Regions from separate parts of the Kitasatospora sp. NPDC101157 genome, predicted to be linked through region 2. Evidence: riboswitches for the same ligand, from Rfam matches in the RefSeq annotation. Region 2 holds a riboswitch; each other region holds the start of a gene.
What was found. Region 2 has a riboswitch for cobalamin ahead of ACIRVF_RS13415 (HoxN/HupN/NixA family nickel/cobalt transporter). Riboswitches for the same ligand answer to the same signal wherever they lie in the genome.

Region 1: it holds a riboswitch for cobalamin, as region 2 does, so the genes downstream of both, ACIRVF_RS22995 (cobalamin biosynthesis protein) here and ACIRVF_RS13415 (HoxN/HupN/NixA family nickel/cobalt transporter) in region 2, are expected to answer to the same signal.
Region 3: it holds a riboswitch for cobalamin, as region 2 does, so the genes downstream of both, ACIRVF_RS18945 (ribonucleoside-diphosphate reductase subunit alpha) here and ACIRVF_RS13415 (HoxN/HupN/NixA family nickel/cobalt transporter) in region 2, are expected to answer to the same signal.

Annotation. Positions count from the first base shown of each region.
Region 1 is NZ_JBIWPL010000012.1:9,682-15,227, forward strand. It holds gene ACIRVF_RS22985 (alpha/beta hydrolase family protein) at 729-1,850, opposite strand; gene ACIRVF_RS22990 (helix-turn-helix domain-containing protein) at 2,003-2,698, opposite strand; cobalamin riboswitch at 2,893-3,055, shown strand; gene ACIRVF_RS22995 (cobalamin biosynthesis protein) at 3,176-4,129, shown strand; gene ACIRVF_RS23000 (cobyric acid synthase) at 4,126-5,546, shown strand, end outside.
Region 2 is NZ_JBIWPL010000005.1:199,986-205,531, forward strand. It holds gene aroQ (type II 3-dehydroquinate dehydratase) at 7-435, shown strand; gene ACIRVF_RS13400 (AAA family ATPase) at 577-1,476, shown strand; gene ACIRVF_RS13405 (Fpg/Nei family DNA glycosylase) at 1,555-2,364, shown strand; gene ACIRVF_RS13410 (ArsR/SmtB family transcription factor) at 2,405-2,788, opposite strand; cobalamin riboswitch at 2,870-3,064, shown strand; gene ACIRVF_RS13415 (HoxN/HupN/NixA family nickel/cobalt transporter) at 3,096-4,214, shown strand; gene ACIRVF_RS13420 (M24 family metallopeptidase) at 4,280-5,386, shown strand; gene efp (elongation factor P) at 5,466-5,546, shown strand, end outside.
Region 3 is NZ_JBIWPL010000008.1:35,721-41,266, reverse strand. It holds gene ACIRVF_RS18950 (hypothetical protein) at 105-953, opposite strand; cobalamin riboswitch at 1,448-1,591, shown strand; gene ACIRVF_RS18945 (ribonucleoside-diphosphate reductase subunit alpha) at 1,782-4,208, shown strand; gene ACIRVF_RS18940 (ribonucleotide-diphosphate reductase subunit beta) at 4,208-5,224, shown strand; gene ACIRVF_RS18935 (hypothetical protein) at 5,414-5,546, shown strand, end outside.

The sequences.
Region 1 (5,546 bases), on a different contig from region 2:
GGAAGCCCTCCGGGACCGGAACCCGGCCTCGGCCGGGTGCCGGCGCGGGCCCTCGTCGCCGGGGTACACCGGCCCCGCCCGGCCTGCCACCGGAGGGCCGGTGGGCCGTACCGGGAAGACGGGTCACCGTCGCACCGGTACCGATCGTCGGCGGGAGCGGGGCATCACGGTCGCGCGGGTTCCGAGACGTCACGTCGAGCAGTCTTCCCCTTGCACGGGCCTTCTGTCACATCCGGTTGTCCGTACGACCGCTGGACCGGGTACCGCACCTCCGCAAGATCGGGCAACAGTGGCAAACCGCCTGGCCGGAAACGTGTGGCGGGGTCATGCCAGGTATGCGGCGAGGCGTCGCACTGACCGTTCGGTCGGTCACCCTCCGTGCCGGGAGCGGGGCGTTCCGGAACCGCGGGAGCGGGTCGGGCGGAAGCGGAGGGCTGGAATCCGGCCAGGTGGCATGTGCCTGCGGGGTGGTGGTGATGCGCAGGAAGTCGGCGGGGTCGACTGCCGTGCGGTGGAGGGTGCTCCGATTTCCGAGGTTCGGGAGCAAATTTCCTCCTTTACCGCTTTACCGCTTTACCGGTTCACCGCTTCGCCCGGCACCGTTCGGCGGCGCGGCCGCCGTTATCGGACTCGGTGCGGCGGATTCGGTGCGGCGGATTCGGTGCGGCGGATTCGGTGCGGCGGATTCGGTGCGGCGGGGTCGGAGCAGCGGGGGCAGAACAGCGGGGTCAGAGCAGCGGGGTGAGCCAGCGCCGGAGGAGTTCGGTGTAGTGCTCGGGGGCGGAATTCCACAGGGCCGCGTGTCGGGCGCCCGGGAAGCGCTGGAGGTTCACCACGTCGGGGCGGGCGGCGGCCAGGCGCTCCACGGTGGCGAAGGGGGCGAACCGGTCGTCCGGACTGTGCAGGACCAGGGTGGGCACCCGCAGGTCCGCGCCCTCCGCAAGGCGGGAGAAGTCCGCGAGGTCCACCCCCGTACGGCCCTGGGCGGCCAGCGCGCCCAGTTCGGCGGAGACACCGGTGAAGCCGGTCCTGGCGGCGTCGCGGCGTGCCGCGCTCGGGAGGTCGAGGACCGGCGAGTCCAGGACGAGCCCGCTGACCGCGTGCGCCCAGGCGGAACGGGAAACGGTCTGCAGGACCGTGGTGGCGCCCACCGACCAGCCGTAGAGGATCACCCGGCCCGCGCCGCTGTCCAGGGCCAGCCGCACCGCCGACTCGACGTCCCGCCACTCGGTCTCGCCGAAGTGGCTGTAGCCGTCGGGGGAGGCCGGGGCGCCCGCGTCGCCGCGGTAGGTGACGGCGAGGGCCGGCAGGCCGAGGCGGTGCAGGGCGGGCAGCACCGGGAGGGTCTGCTGGCGGTCGGCCTCCGGGCCGTGCACCAGGATCACCCAGGTGCCACGTTTGCCGTCGATCCGCCAGGCGGGCAGGGCGCCGAGCTCGCCGTCGGCGGCGGTCGCGGTGAAGGCCAGGCCGAACGCCTGGGCGGGGTCGCCCAGGTGCACGCGCGGGGTGAAGCGGACCTCGGTACCGGGCCTCAGGGTGCCCCGGTCGGCCCGGACCAGCCGACGGGTGACGCTCTGTGCGTCGCGGTGCAGGATCTCCTCGACCACCGCGTGCCCGTCGTCGTCCCACTCGACCGCCCAGCGGCCGGGCAGCAGGCTCTCGGGGCGGCGGCTGAACGTGACCCGGCCGGCGCCGAGGCTCTGCACGACCACCGGCCCCGCCTCCGGCTCCACCGGCCCCGGCACCCCGGGGCGGACCATCCGCTCGGAGGCCCGGCGGCCGACCACCAGGACGGCGGCCCCCGCCCCGACGGCGGCGGCCGCCACGACGGCTGCGGTTCCCCAACGCATTTCGTTCCCCGCTCTGTTTCACGGACCGGACGGTGTTCGAGCACCAGTCCACCGGAACTCCTCCGTTCCGGCCACCGGGCGGGCCCGTCCGGCGGAACGGACCTGCGGCCTGTCGGGCCGGTGGGACCGACGGACTGTCGGGCCGGTGACGGTCAGACGGGGATGGCGGGGCCCTGGGTGCTGAGGAGGTGCCAGAAGCGGGGCGTGAGGGGCTGTGTGGCGGCCCGGGGCTGGGTGGTGGTGCCCCAGTGGGAGGGGACGTGGTGCTCCTGGTGGAGGACCGGGAGGACGGCGGCGAGGTCGGCCTCCGGGACGGGCACCAGGCGGGCGAGCGGGCCCAGGTGGGGCTGCCAGCGGCCGGCCACGCACTGGCGCAGGAGGCGGTCGAGGGCCTCGCCGCGTCCGGTGGCCTCGACCAGTTCGGTCAGCCGCAGGCCCAGCACCTGGGCGAGGGCGTGGGTCTGGTCCGGGTCACCGTCCCACTGGCCGGTCAGTTCGGCCTGCCGGTAGGCGGGCAGCGACACTCCGGCCCGCTCGGCGACGGTCTCCTGGGGGAGCTCCCGGGCGAGGCGGTGGTCACGCAGGCTCACCGGGCGGCCGTCCATCAGTTGGTCGGCCGGGCACCAGAGGGCCCTGGCCAGTGCGACGAACTCGGCCTCGCCGGGGCGCAGCTCGCCGTTCTCCCAGGCGAGCACGTGGCCGGGCAGCAGCCGTACGCCGTGGGCGGCCATGCCCTCGGCGACCTGTTCGGGGGTCAGCCCGAGGCCGGCCCGGTGGGCGCGGGCGGCCTCGGGTGAGAACGGGACGGGAGAAGGGGCGGCAGTGGTGGGGGACTTTCTGCGGCGCATGGCACCGAACCGTAGGTGCGGTGCCCGGCCCGGCCCAGCCGACGAACGCACGAAGTGGAGCTGACGGGCCCTCCCCCGTGCTGGGCGATCGCACAGGTCCGGTACCCGTGGCGGGTGTGACCGACCCCTCCTTGACCTCGGTTGACTCCCGGTTCGGCCGCGTGATGGGATCCTGGGGCCAAACGGAGGCATGGAGAGGAAGCCGGTGCGAGTCCGGCGCGGTCCCGCCACTGTCACCGGGGAGCACGCTCGGAATCCCTCCTCGCCCGCCATCGCGCAGGAGGGGCCCATCACGGCGGGCCGTCAGGAGCCGCTGGAGGGCGCGGGGGTGCGTTCGACCCGGAAGCCAGGAGACTCTCGGCCCCCGGTACGTCGATCCAGGGCGCGGACCCTGAGTGAGGACACCCACGCGATGCAGGCTGCCCCGCCCCGTCGGACTCCGAGCTGCCCGTCGAGCTGCCTGCCGCCGTGCGCCCGCTGACCCGGGCCGCCGCCTTCGCGCTGGGGTCCGTCGCGGGATACGCCGCCGACGCCCGTTTCGCCGACCCGCGCCGCGGCCACCCCGTCGCCCTCTTCGGCAGCGCCGCGACCCGTCTGGAGCGCCGCGTGTGGCGCGACCACCGTGCCGCCGGAGCCGGGTACACGGCGCTGTGCGTGGGCGCGGTCGCGGCCGGCGCGCTGGCGCTGGACCGTACGCTCGGGCGCCGTCCGGCGGGCCGGGCCGCGCTGGCGGCCGCCGCGACCTGGACGGTGCTCGGCGGCACCTCGCTGACCCGGGAGGCGCGCACCATCGGCCGCTCGCTGGCCGCGGGCGATCTGACGGCCGCCAGGGAGCGGCTGCCGCACCTGTGCGGGCGGGATCCGAGCGCGCTGGACGGGCAGCAGATCGCCCGGGCGGTGGTCGAGTCGGTGGCCGAGAACACCGCCGACGCGGTGGTGAACGCGCTGGCCTGGGGCGCCCTGGCCGGCGCCCCGGGGCTGCTCGCCTTCCGCGCCGTCAACACCCTGGACGCCATGGTGGGCCACCGCTCGCCCCGCTACGCCCGCTTCGGCTGGGCCTCGGCCCGGCTGGACGACGTCGTGGGCTGGCCGGGCGCCCGGCTGACCGCGCTGCTGACGGTGGCCGCCGCGCCCGAGCCGCGGACCGCCTGGCGGGTCTGGCGCCGGGACGGCTCCGCGCACCCGAGCCCGAACGCCGGCCAGGCCGAGTCGGCCTTCGCGGGCGCGGTGGGCGTACGGCTCGGCGGGACGCTCCGGTACGGCGAGCGAGTGGAGCACCGGCCGGTGCTGGGCGCCGAGTTGCGGCCGGTGACGGTGGACGACATCGAGCGGGCCTGCACGCTGTCCCGGCGGGTGGGCGCGCTGGCGCTGGGTACGACGGTCGCGGGGCACGTCCTGCTGCGGATGCTGTTCGGGAGGGGTGGAGCATGAACAACGCGCTGCTGGTCGCCGGGACGACCTCGGACGCGGGCAAGAGCGTGGTGACGGCCGGGATCTGCCGTTGGCTGGCCCGTCAGGGCGTGCGGGTGGCGCCGTTCAAGGCGCAGAACATGTCGCTGAACTCCTTCGTCACCGCCGACGGCGCCGAGATCGGCCGTGCCCAGGCGATGCAGGCGCAGGCCGCCCGGGTGGAGCCGGAGGCGGCGATGAACCCGGTGCTGCTGAAGCCCGGCGCGGACGGCCGCAGCCAGGTGGTGTTGCTCGGCCGGCCGGTCGCCGAGGTGGGCGCGCTGGACTACCGCGAGCGCAAGCCCGTTCTGCTGGAACGCGCCCTGGAGTGCCTGGCGGACCTTCGCCGGCGCTACGACGTGGTGGTGTGCGAGGGTGCCGGGTCGCCCGCCGAGATCAACCTGCGGGACCGGGACATCGCCAACATGGGCCTGGCCACGGCCGCCGCCCTGCCCGTGGTGGTGGTCGGGGACATCGACCGCGGCGGGGTCTTCGCGGCGATGTACGGGACGCTGGCGCTGCTGTCCGCGGAGGACCAGCGGCACGTGGCGGGCTGGTTCGTCAACAAGTTCCGCGGCGACGCCCGGCTGCTGGCACCCGGCCTGGAGATGCTGCACGAGCTGACCGGCCGTCCGGTGCTGGGCACGCTGCCGATGCTGCCGGGGCTGTGGCTGGACGCCGAGGACTCGCTCGACCTGTCCACCGTGGTGGACCGGGCGGAGGGGCCCGGCCCGCTCGGGGCGGACGTGCTGCGGGTTGCCGTGGTGCGCTTCCCCCGGCTGTCCAACTTCACCGACCTGGACGCGCTGGCGCAGGAGCCCGGCGTGCTGGTGCGCTGGGCGACCCGGCCGGAGGAGCTGGCCGACGCCGACCTGGTGGTGCTGCCCGGCAGCCGGGCCACGGTGGCGGACCTCGCCTGGCTGCGTGAGCGCGGCCTGGAGCCGGCGCTGAAGGCCCGGGCGGCGGCCGGGCTGCCGATCCTCGGGGTCTGCGGCGGTTACCAGATGCTGGCGCGCTCGATCGACGACGCGGTGGAGTCGAAGGCGGGCCTCGTCGACGGGCTCGGTCTGCTGCCGACCGACGTCCGCTTCGGCGCCGAGAAGGTGCTGGCGCGGCCGGTCGGCGAGGCGTACGGCCAGCGGGTCGAGGGCTACGAGATCCACCACGGGGTGGTGTCCGTCGAGGGCGGCGAGGCCTTCCTCGACGGCTGCCGGGTCGGCTCGGTCTGGGGCACCACCTGGCACGGCGCGCTGGAGAACGACGGCTTCCGCCGTGAACTCCTGCGCGAGGTCGCCGAGTTGGCCGGGCGGGCGTTCGTTCCGGCGCCGGACACCTCCTTTGCCGAGGCCCGCGAGGCCCGGTTGGACCGGCTGGGCGACCTGATCGAGGAACACGCGGA
Region 2 (5,546 bases):
AGGGTGATGGTGCTCAACGGCCCGAACCTCGGCCGGCTGGGCAGCCGGGAGCCGGACGTCTACGGCGCCACCTCGTACGCCGGGCTGGTCGAGCGCTGCACCGCGCTGGGCAAGGAGTTCGGCTTCGAGGTCGAGGTACACGAGACCAACTCCGAGCAGCAGATGGTGGAGTGGCTGCACGAGGCGGCCGACGGGAAGGTGCCCGTGGTGATCAACCCGGGCGCGTTCACCCACTACTCGTACGCGATGCGGGACGCCGCGGCGCAGCGCACCGCACCGCTGATCGAGGTGCACATCTCCAACCCGTACGCGCGGGAGACCTTCCGGCACACCTCGGTGATCGCGGCGGTGGCCTCCGGCACCATCGCGGGGTTCGGGATCGGGTCGTACGAGCTGGCGCTGCGGGCGCTGGCGGAGCAGCTGACCTCGCGCTGACTGCTGGTCAGTGGCCCGGCGGCGGACTGTGCCCGCCGCCGGGCCGCCGTGTAGTGTCCCCGCTGAGAGGTGTCGGGAGGAGGTGCCGTGACGCAGTACGCCGGAGGTGGGCAGGTCCCGCCGCGTCCCGCCGCTCCGCCGGTGCCGCCGGGGGGCGGTACGGGGGTGTCCCCCTCGGGGGCGCCGGTTCCGCCGCCCTCGCCGCCGCCGCCGACGGTTCGGCCCGCGGTCGCTCCCGCCACCGGCCCGGGGCCGGCGCCGGCTGCTGCTCCGCCTGCGGCGCCCGTCCCGCCTGCGGCGCCCGCCCAGGCCCCGGCACCGACGCCCGCCCCGCCTGCGGCACCCGCCCAGGCTCAGGCCCCGGCCGCAGCGCCGCCGTCCGCGCCCAGCGCGCCCGTACCGGCCGGTGGCACCGGGCACTTCGTGCTGCCCGCCGGCACGCCCGTCCAGCTCCCCGCCCACCCGCCGCAACGGCACGCCCCCGCCGGGCCGATCGCCGTCCTGCTGATCGGACCGGCCGGGGCGGGCAAGACCACCGTCGCCCGGTACTGGGCCGAGCGCCGCGGGACCCCGACCGCGCACATCAGCCTGGACGACGTCCGGGAGTGGGTGCAGTCGGGCTTCGCCAACCCGCAGTCCGGCTGGAACAACGCCTCCGAGGCCCAGTACCGGCTGGCCCGTCGCACCTGCGGCTTCGCCTGCCGCAACTACCTGGCCAACGGCATCTCCTGCATCATCGACGACGCCGTCTTCCCGGATCGCCCGGCGATCGGTCTCGGCGGCTGGAAGCGGCACATCGGCCCGGGCATGATCCCGGTCGTGCTGCTGCCCAGCCTGGACTCGGTGCTGCGCCGCAACGCCCGCCGCAGCGGGACCAGGCGGCTCGGTGACGAGGAGGTGGCGCGCATCCACGGCCGGATGGCCGGCTGGTACAACTCCGGGCTGCCGATCATCGACAACTCCTATCTGGACGTCGCCGGTACGGCGGCCGAGCTGGACCGCGTCATCCTGGCCCGGCTGATGGGGATGCCGGTCCGCTGACCTGCGGATTCGTGGCCCTGTCGGTGGCGGCTGCGATGATGGAACGGTCCGCCAGAACCACCCGGGGAGTTGACGCCCGTGCCGGAAGGCCACATCATCCACCGCCTCGCCGGCCAGAACCGGAAGGCCTTCGGCGGCCGCCCGGTGCAGGTCTCCAGCCCCCAGGGCCGCTTCGCCGACGAGGCCAAGGCGATCGACGGGCAGCTGCTCACGGGCGCGGAGGCCACCGGCAAGCACCTCTTCCTCGGCTTCGAGGAGGGCGCCTGGGTGCACATCCACCTCGGCCTCTACGGCGGCTTCAGCTTCGGCACCGGCGCCGCCCCCGAGCCCGTCGGTCTGGTCCGGCTGCGGCTGGCCAACGACGAGGGCTACGCCGACCTGCGCGGCCCCAACACCTGCGCCCTGGTCACCGACGCCGAGAAGGCCGCCGTCGCCGCCCGCCTCGGCCCCGACCCGCTGCGGGCCGACGCCGACCCGGAGGCCGCCTGGCGCCGGATATCCGGCAGCCGGACGACGGTCGCCGCGCTGCTGATGGACCAGAAGGTGCTGGCCGGGGTGGGCAACGTCTACCGCGCCGAGGTGCTGTTCCGTCACCACGTCAACCCGCACCGGGCCGGCCGCGACCTCACCCGCGCCGAGTGGGACGCGATCTGGGCCGACCTGGTCGCCCTGATGCACGAGGGCGTCGCCGCCGGCCGGATCGACACCGTCCGTCCCGAGCACACCCCCGAGGCGATGGGCCGCCCGCCCCGGGTGGACGACCACGGCGGCGAGGTGTACGTCTACCGTCGCGCCGCGATGCCCTGCCTGGTCTGCGGCACCGAGGTACGGACGGAGGCGCACGCGGCGCGCAACCTGTTCTGGTGCCCGACCTGCCAGGCGGCCTGAGTCGCGTGAACTCGCGGCGCTCGCGGCCGAGTCGGCCCGGTCAGCCCGCGGCCGCGGCCGGCTCCTCGTGCTCGGCGGCGGCGCACTCGTCGAGGAGGGGGTGCAGGCCGTCGTCCACGAGCCGGTAGCGCACCACGCGTCCGTCCTTGTCACCGGTGACCACCCCCGCGGTGCGGAGCAGGCGCAGGGCCTGGGAGACGGCGGGGTCGCGCATGCCGGTGGCCACGGCCAGGTCGCTGACGGCGAGCGGGCCGGCCCGGTGGAGGGCGAGCAGCAGGGCGAGCCGTCCGGGGTCGGCGAGCAGGGAGAACCGCTCGGCCCAGGAGCGGACGTGCTCGGTGTCACCGATGGCTGCGATGGCTTCGCAGACCCGGTGGCCGTCGATGGTGCGGTGGCCCGCGCGGTCGGCCGGTACGAGATGCATGCGGACATTCTGGCAGCTCACGACCTGTGATCCTGGACACCTGCACAGGTGCGCAACCTTGCGAGGGTGAGGTCCTGCCCCTACGGTGTTCCCCGCCGTGGTGCTCGGGAAGACCGGTGACGGACCATCAACAGGTCCCAGTCCGGAGCGGCCCTCGCCACTGTGATCGGGGGGTAGTTGTCCGGACCCACGTGCCACTGGGCGCCTCGTGCGCCTGGGAAGGCGGGTCCGGAAGTCCCGTAAGCCAGGAGACCGGCCACGGCATCTCACGACGTCATTCCACGAGGTGCTGGAGCGTGATCCGAAGATGACCCTGCCCGAAACCGCCACACCCGCTGAGGCGGCCCCCTCCGTGCTGCCCACCTTCCGGTGGAAGCGCGAGGACACCATCCGTACCGCCGGGCTGATGGGGGTGATCCTGGCCATGCACGTGGTGGCGTTCGGGACGCTCGTCTTCCTGGTCGCCCCGCACGACTACGCCGTCGGCACCCAGGTCTTCGGGGTCGGCCTCGGCATCACCGCGTACACCCTGGGCATGCGGCACGCCTTCGACGCCGACCACATCGCGGTGATCGACAACACCACCCGCAAGCTGATGGCGGACGGCAAGCGGCCGGTCTCGGTGGGCTTCTGGTTCGCGCTCGGCCACTCCTCGATGGTGGTCGTCATGGCCGCCCTGGTGGCGGGCGGCGCCCAGCTGGCGAACACCCTGATGGACGACGACTCGGCCACCCACAAGTGGCTCGGGGTGGTCGGCACCACGGCCTCCGGCGCCTTCCTCTACCTGATCGGCGCGCTCAACCTGGCGGCGCTGCTCGGCATCCTCAAGGTGTTCCGCTCGATGCGGGCCGGGAGGTACGACGAGGCCGAGCTGGAGGAGCACCTCAACTCGCGCGGCTTCATGGCCAGGATCCTCAACCGGGCGACCCGCTCGATCACCCGGCCCGGGCAGATGTTCCCGGTCGGCATGGTGCTGGGCCTGGGCTTCGACACCGCGACCGAGGTGACGCTCATGGTGATGGCCGGTTCGGGCGCGGCGGCCGGGCTGCCCTGGTACGCGATCATCTGCCTGCCGCTGCTGTTCGCGGCGGGGATGAGCCTGTTCGACACCCTGGACGGGACGTTCATGAACTTCGCGTACCAGTGGGCCTTCTCCAACCCGGTGCGCAAGGTGTACTACAACCTGACCATCACCGGGCTGTCGATCGCGGTGGCCTTCATCATCGGCACCATCGAGCTGGTCGGCGTGCTGCACGAGAAGCTCGACCTGACCGACCCGGTGACCGGGTTCATCGCGGACATCTCGCTGGACAACGTCGGCTACGCGATCGCGGGGCTGTTCGTGGTGGTGTGGGCGATCGCCATCGCGTACTGGAAGCTGGCGGGCGTCGAGAAGCGCTGGACGCCCGCCGAACAGCCGAAGTAGCGGTCACGCCGCTCTTCGCGGGCGCTCGGCGGGCGGTTCCGGCCGGGGGTTCGTAGGCTCGACGCATGGTGGATGCGTACGCGGGGCGGCGGGAGCGGGTGAGGGCGCACTGCAGTGCGGCCGGGGCCGATGCGGCGCTGGTCACCCGGGCGGCGAACGTGCGGTACCTGACGGGCTGCGCGCCCTGCGGGGCGACGCTGCTGCTGACCCGGGAGCGGGCGCTGCTGTCGCTGCCGGACGACCTGCCGCCGGACGACTCGGGGGAGCACCTGATCGATCCGGAGGTCACCCAGGTGCCGGTGCCGACCGGGGCGGACACCGCGCTGGCGGCCGCTGCCGCGTCCGCACGGCTCGGGGTGCGGAACCTCGTGGTGGAGGAGCACGACCTGACCGTCACCCGGCACCGGGCGGTCGCGGAGGTGGCGGAGGGGGCCCGGCTGGGGGACCTCGGTCAGGTGGTGGAGCGGCTGCGGGTGGTGAAGGACGAGCACGAGATCGCCGACCTGCGGATCGCCGCCGAGATCGCCGACCAGGCGCTCGGCGAGCTGCTGGAGTCGATCCTGGTCGGCCGCACCGAACGGCACCTGGCGATGGAGCTGGAACGCCGGATGATCGACCACGGCGCCGACCGGGCCGCCTTCCCGGTCTCGGTCGGCACCGGCAGCCACTCCGGCCAGCCCGCCCACCAGCCGACCGACCGCCGGGTGGAGGAGGGTGACTTCCTCACCGTGGTGATGGGCGCCCAGTACCGGGGCTACCGGGTCTCGACCGCCCGGACCTTCGTGATCGGCGCCGCTCCCGCGCCCTGGCAGGTCGAGCTGCACCGGCTGGTCTTCCGCGCCCAGCGGGCCGGCCGGGAGGCGCTCGGCCCGGGCGTCGAGCAGTGCGTGCCCGACCGGGTGGCCCGGCAGGTCCTGGAGGCGGCCGGCCACTCCGAGGCCTCGCCGCACCCGGTGGGCCACGGCATCGGGCTGGAGATCCGGGAGGCGCCGCGTCTCGGTCCGTCGGACATGGGTAAACTGGACAGCCGCGTACCGGTCACCGTCGGTCCGGGGGTCCACCTCCCGGGCAAGGGCGGGGTCCGGATCGAGGACACGCTCGTCGTGCGCCCCCTCGAAGAGGGCGGGCCCGAGCTGCTCACCATCACCACCAAGGAGCTCCTCGCCCTGTGACGGCGGCCCCGAAGGCCGTCGACGGCAGGACGCGAAAACCTTGGTTCCTTGACAGCTATATCCAGGAGTAAGTGCGCCCGTGGCTTCCACGAACGATCTCAAGAACGGCATGGTCCTCAAGCTGGAGGGCGGCAAGCTCTGGTCCGTCGTCGAGTTCCAG
Region 3 (5,546 bases), on a different contig from region 2:
CACGGACGCAACCGGAACACGCGTACGAATGACTCCGACGAGAGCCTGCCACACTCCCCCGGTCCCGGCGAACGGATCCGCCGGCACCGGGGCGTCACGGCGGGTCAGCCCGCCGGGGTGCCCTGCGACCCGGGCGTGGCGGAGCCCGCCGCCTTGGCCCGCTGGAGCAGCTGGCCCTTCACGTGCTCGGCGAACCCGGAGGCCGCCGCCGTCGCGGTGGCGTCGGAGGCGTTGCCGCCCTTCGCCGAGCCCTCGACGGTGAAGTAGGCGTACCGGCCCAGGCTGCTGTGCGTGCTGGTGCAGCCGGAGTTGGCGCAGAAGGCCGGAGCACCGGGCGCGGGCAGGCCCTTGAGCTGGCCCGCGTAGTTCTTCGTCGCGGTCTCGGCCTGGATCTTGTGGTCGAAGACCGCGACGCCGACGGTCACCGCACTGTCGCCGGAGACGTACGTCGCCCGGAGCACCTTCTGGCAGCCCTGGTCGCCGAGCACCTTGCCGAGCCCCCCGGTGGTGGAGTTGCCGTCCCAGCAGGGCTGGTCGAGCGAGACCACGGTCCGGTTCCAGGTCGCGCCGTTCACCGTCACCTGCGTCGCGGAGAACAGCGCCCCCGCGTCCTGCGGCGCCGGGTCGGTGGCGGCCTCCCAGATCGGCTTCGACGGGTCGTCCGGACCCGCACTCGCGCTCGACGGGCCCGGGGTCGGCTTGTTGGAGGCCGACGAGGTGGCGACCGGGCCGGTCTTCTTGGGGTCGTCCTTCTTGCCCAGCAGCAGCATGCCGCCCGCGACCCCGCCGCCCACCAGGACGACGGCGGCCACGATGCCGATGACCTTCATCCGGCGCTTGCGCTTGCCGGCGGCCTCGTTGCGGTCCGCCAGCGCCTCCCAGTCCGGCTCGACGCGCTGCGGCGGCACGGCCTGCTGGGGCGGCTGCTGCTGCCACTGCGGCTGAGGGGCCATCGGCTGAACCGGCTGCGGCTGCGCGACAGGCTGGGGCTGGGGCACCGGCTGCGGCACCGGCGGGACGGGCTGCGGGAGCGGCTGCGCGGACGGCGCCACCGGCCCGTACGAGGCCGGCGGCGGGCCGAAACCACCGCTCGGCGGCGGCACCGGACCTGGCACCGCCGGCTGCTGATTCTGTGCGCCCCCCGGCCCGGCGGGAGGCGTTCCCTGCGGCCCGTGCCCAGGTACGCCGGTTCCGTCGCTCATGCGCCCAGATCGTAGGGCATCCCCCTGACCGTCGGTCCGCCCGGTGACCATTCCGTATCGAAACCAGGACGACCGGCGCGCGGATCCGAGCCCTGCGGCGCACCGGACCGCCCCCTCCGGAGCCCGGTTCCGACCCGGCCGCGACACGGATCCCGCCCCCGGACGGGCACGAACCACCCCTTCCCCGGTACCGCCGGTCATCGCGCCGACACACCGCGCCGCACTACATGTGGTGCCGCATCACTGAGACACCACTACATGTATGCTCACTCCTGCTGTCGATGCAGGGGAACCCGGTGGGAGTCCGGGACTGCCCCGCAGCGGTGTGCGGGCGGCTCCAGCAGCTGCGCCCGCGAGTCCGAGTACCTGCCGACAGCGTGCGCCACGGCCCTCCCGCAGAGGCCGCGCCGGCACTGAGCACCACCCCTCCGGGCCTCGCGGGCGGGCCGGGGAGACACCTCGCGCGGCGCTGTTTGCGTCCGCGCCGTGCTCCCCTGCCCAGATCGGCCCGGGTGACCCCGATCACGCCGCCGATCGCCGCCAGGAGAGAGCGCCTTGACCACCGCTGCCTCAGCCACCCTGCCCGCCCAGGGCTCCGGTACCGCCTTCACCGACCCGACGGTCTCCGACCCCGGGGGCGCGCTGCTGCGGCTGCTCACCGACCGCAGCGCCGACCTCACCGAGGTCGACCCCGGCCATGTCGCCGCCGCCGCGCTGCGCGGCCGCCACGCCGGCTCGGACTTCGCCGAGCTGCGCGGGCTGGCCGTGGACGCCGCCGCGTCGATGATCGCCGAGGACCCCCAGTACTCGAAGCTCGCGGCCCGCCTGCTCGCCCTGGAGATCGTCGACGAGGCGAACAGCCAGGGCTCGGTCTCCTTCTCCGCCTCGATCGCCGTCGGCCACACCGAGGGCCTGATCGGCGACACCACCGCGGCCTTCGTCGCCAAGCACGCCGCCGCCCTCGACGCCCTGATCGACGCCCAGGGCGACGACCGCTTCGAGTACTTCGGCCTGCGCACCGTGCAGTCCCGCTACCTGCTGCGCCACCCGATCACCCGCAAGGTCATCGAGACCCCGCAGCACTTCCTGCTCCGCGTCGCCTGCGGCCTGGCGGTCGGCGACTCCGAGCAGTCGGTGCGCGAGGTGGCCGAGCTGTACGGCCTGATGAGCCGCCTGGAGTACCTGACCTCCTCGCCGACGCTCTTCAACTCCGGCACCCGGCACCCGCAGATGTCCAGCTGCTACCTGCTCGACTCGCCGCTGGACAACCTGGACTCGATCTACAACCGCTACGCGCAGATCGCCCGCCTCTCCAAGCACGCCGGCGGCATCGGCCTGTCCTACTCGCGCATCCGCTCGCGCGGCAGCCTGATCCGCGGCACCAACGGCAAGTCCAACGGCATCGTCCCGTTCCTGCGCACCCTCGACTCCTCGGTCGCCGCCGTCAACCAGGGCGGCCGCCGCAAGGGCGCGGCCTGCGTCTACCTGGAGACCTGGCACGCGGACATCGAGGAGTTCCTGGAGCTGCGCGACAACACCGGTGAGGAGGCGCGCCGCACCCACAACCTCAACCTGGCCCACTGGATCCCGGACGAGTTCATGCGCCGCGTGAACGCCAACGCCGACTGGTCGCTGTTCTCCCCGGCCGACGTCCCCGAGCTGGTCGACCTGTGGGGCGCCGAGTTCGACGAGGCCTACCGCAAGGCCGAGCTGGCCGGCAAGGCCGTCCGCACCATCCCGGCGCAGACCCTCTACGCCCGCATGATGCGCACCCTCGCGCAGACCGGCAACGGCTGGATGACCTTCAAGGACGCCTCCAACCGCGCCGCCAACCAGACCGCGCTGCCGGGCCGCACGGTGCACTCCTCCAACCTGTGCACCGAGATCCTGGAGGTCACGGACGACTCCGAGACCGCCGTCTGCAACCTCGGCTCGGTCAACCTCGGCGCCCACGTGGCTGCCGGCGCCTCGGCCGACGACCTGCTGGGTGCCATGGACTGGGAGCGCCTGGACGCCACCGTCCGCACGGCCGTGACCTTCCTCGACCGCGTGGTGGACATCAACTTCTACCCGACCACCGAGGCCGGTACGTCCAACTCCCGCTGGCGCCCGGTCGGCCTCGGCGTGATGGGCCTGCAGGACGTCTTCTTCAAGCTGCGGATCGACTTCGACTCGGCCGAGGCCAAGCAGCTGTCCACCCTGATCTCCGAGCGCATCATGCTCACCGCCTACGAGCGCTCCGCCGACCTGGCCGAGCAGCTGGGCCGCCACGAGGCCTACGGCGAGACCCGCGCCGCCCGCGGCGAGCTGCACATCGACCACTTCCCGACGGCCGCCCCCCAGTGGGCCGACCGCTGGACCGCCCTGCGCGCCCGCATCGCCGAGACCGGCCTGCGCAACTCGCTGCTGCTCGCGATCGCGCCGACCGCGACCATCGCGTCCATCGCCGGCGTGTACGAGTGCATCGAGCCGCAGGTGTCCAACCTGTTCAAGCGCGAGACGCTCTCCGGCGAGTTCCTCCAGGTCAACCCGTACCTGGTGCGCGAGCTCAAGGAACTCGGCGTCTGGGACCAGCAGACCCGCGACTCGCTGCGCGACGCCAACGGCTCGGTGCAGGAGCTGGGTTGGCTGCCCGCCGAGGTCCGTTCGCTGTACCGCACCGCCTGGGAGCTGCCCCAGCGCGCGCTGATCGACCTGGCCGCGGCCCGCATGCCGTACCTCGACCAGAGCCAGTCGCTGAACCTGTTCATGGCGGCGCCGACCATCGGCAAGCTCAGCTCGATGTACGCCTACGCGTGGAAGGTCGGTCTCAAGACCACCTACTACCTGCGCTCGCGCCCGGCGACCCGCATCGCCCAGGCCGCCTCCGGCGCCGCGCGCGCCGCCGCGCCCGTGCCCGTGCCCGCCGGCACGATCCCCGTGGGCACCCCCGCCCTCACGCCGGAGCAGGAAGCCGCCATCGCCTGCTCCCTGGAGAACCCCGAGTCCTGCGAGGCCTGCCAGTAATGACTGCCGACGACCGCAAGATGCTGCTCGACCCCGGCTTCGAGCTGACCCTGCGCCCGATGCGCTACCCGTCGTTCTACGACCGGTACCGCGACGCGATCAAGAACACCTGGACCGTCGAGGAGGTGGACCTGCACTCCGACGTCGCCGACCTGGCGAAGCTGAGCGAGGGCGAGCGCCACCTGATCGGCCGCCTGGTCGCCTTCTTCGCGACGGGTGACTCGATCGTCGCCAACAACGTGGTGCTGAGCCTCTACAAGCACATCAACTCGCCCGAGGCGCGGCTGTACCTCTCGCGGCAGCTGTTCGAAGAGGCCGTCCACGTCCAGTTCTACCTGACGCTGCTGGACACCTACCTCCCGGACCCGGAGGACCGCAACGCGGCCTTCGCGGCGGTGGAGAACATCCCCTCCATCCACCAGAAGGCCCAGTTCTGCTTCAAGTACATGAACGCGGTCGACCACATCGAGTCGCTGCAGACCAAGGAGGACCGGCGGGCCTTCCTGCTGAACCTGATCTGCTTCGCGGCCTGCGTCGAGGGTCTGTTCTTCTACGGCGCGTTCGCGTACGTGTACTGGTTCCGGTCGCGCGGTCTGCTGCACGGTCTCGCGACCGGCACCAACTGGGTGTTCCGCGACGAGTCCATGCACATGGACTTCGCGATGTCGGTCGTCGACACCGTCCGCGAGGAGGAGCCCGACCTCTTCGACGACGAGATGGCCAAGCAGGTCACCGAGATGCTGGAGGAGGCCGTCGCGGCCGAGCTCCAGTTCGCCCAGGACCTGTGCGGTGACGGCCTCGCCGGCATGAACACCGACTCCATGCGCCAGTACCTGGAGGCCGTGGCCGACCAGCGCCTGGCCCGCCTCGGGATGCCGATCCGGTACGGGTCGACCAACCCGTTCGGGTTCATGGAGCTGCAGAACGTCCAGGAGCTGACCAACTTCTTCGAGCGCCGGGTGTCGGCGTACCAGGTCGCGGTCGAGGGCTCGGTGTCCTTCGACGACGACTTCTAGATCGAATATCGTTCAGCGACAAACAGCGGAGCTGCCGTTTCTACGGCAGCTCCGCTGTCAGTTCTCGGTATACGGGGGTAGCCAGACATGCCCAAGCTCCAACGGCGTGTGATCGATGGCCCGTTCGGGCCGATACAGGTCGGCCATGACCGCTGGCCGTCCGTCGTGGCACGGGTCCAGGGGGCCGGTATGCCCACCGTCACGGTGGTGCCCGACCGCGACCACGGCGCGATGAACATCAACGGCCACAACGTGCCGACCACCCGGAAGGCGCGCACCCGCACGGCCGTTGTCGGCGACCGCAGCTACGAACTGAGGTCGA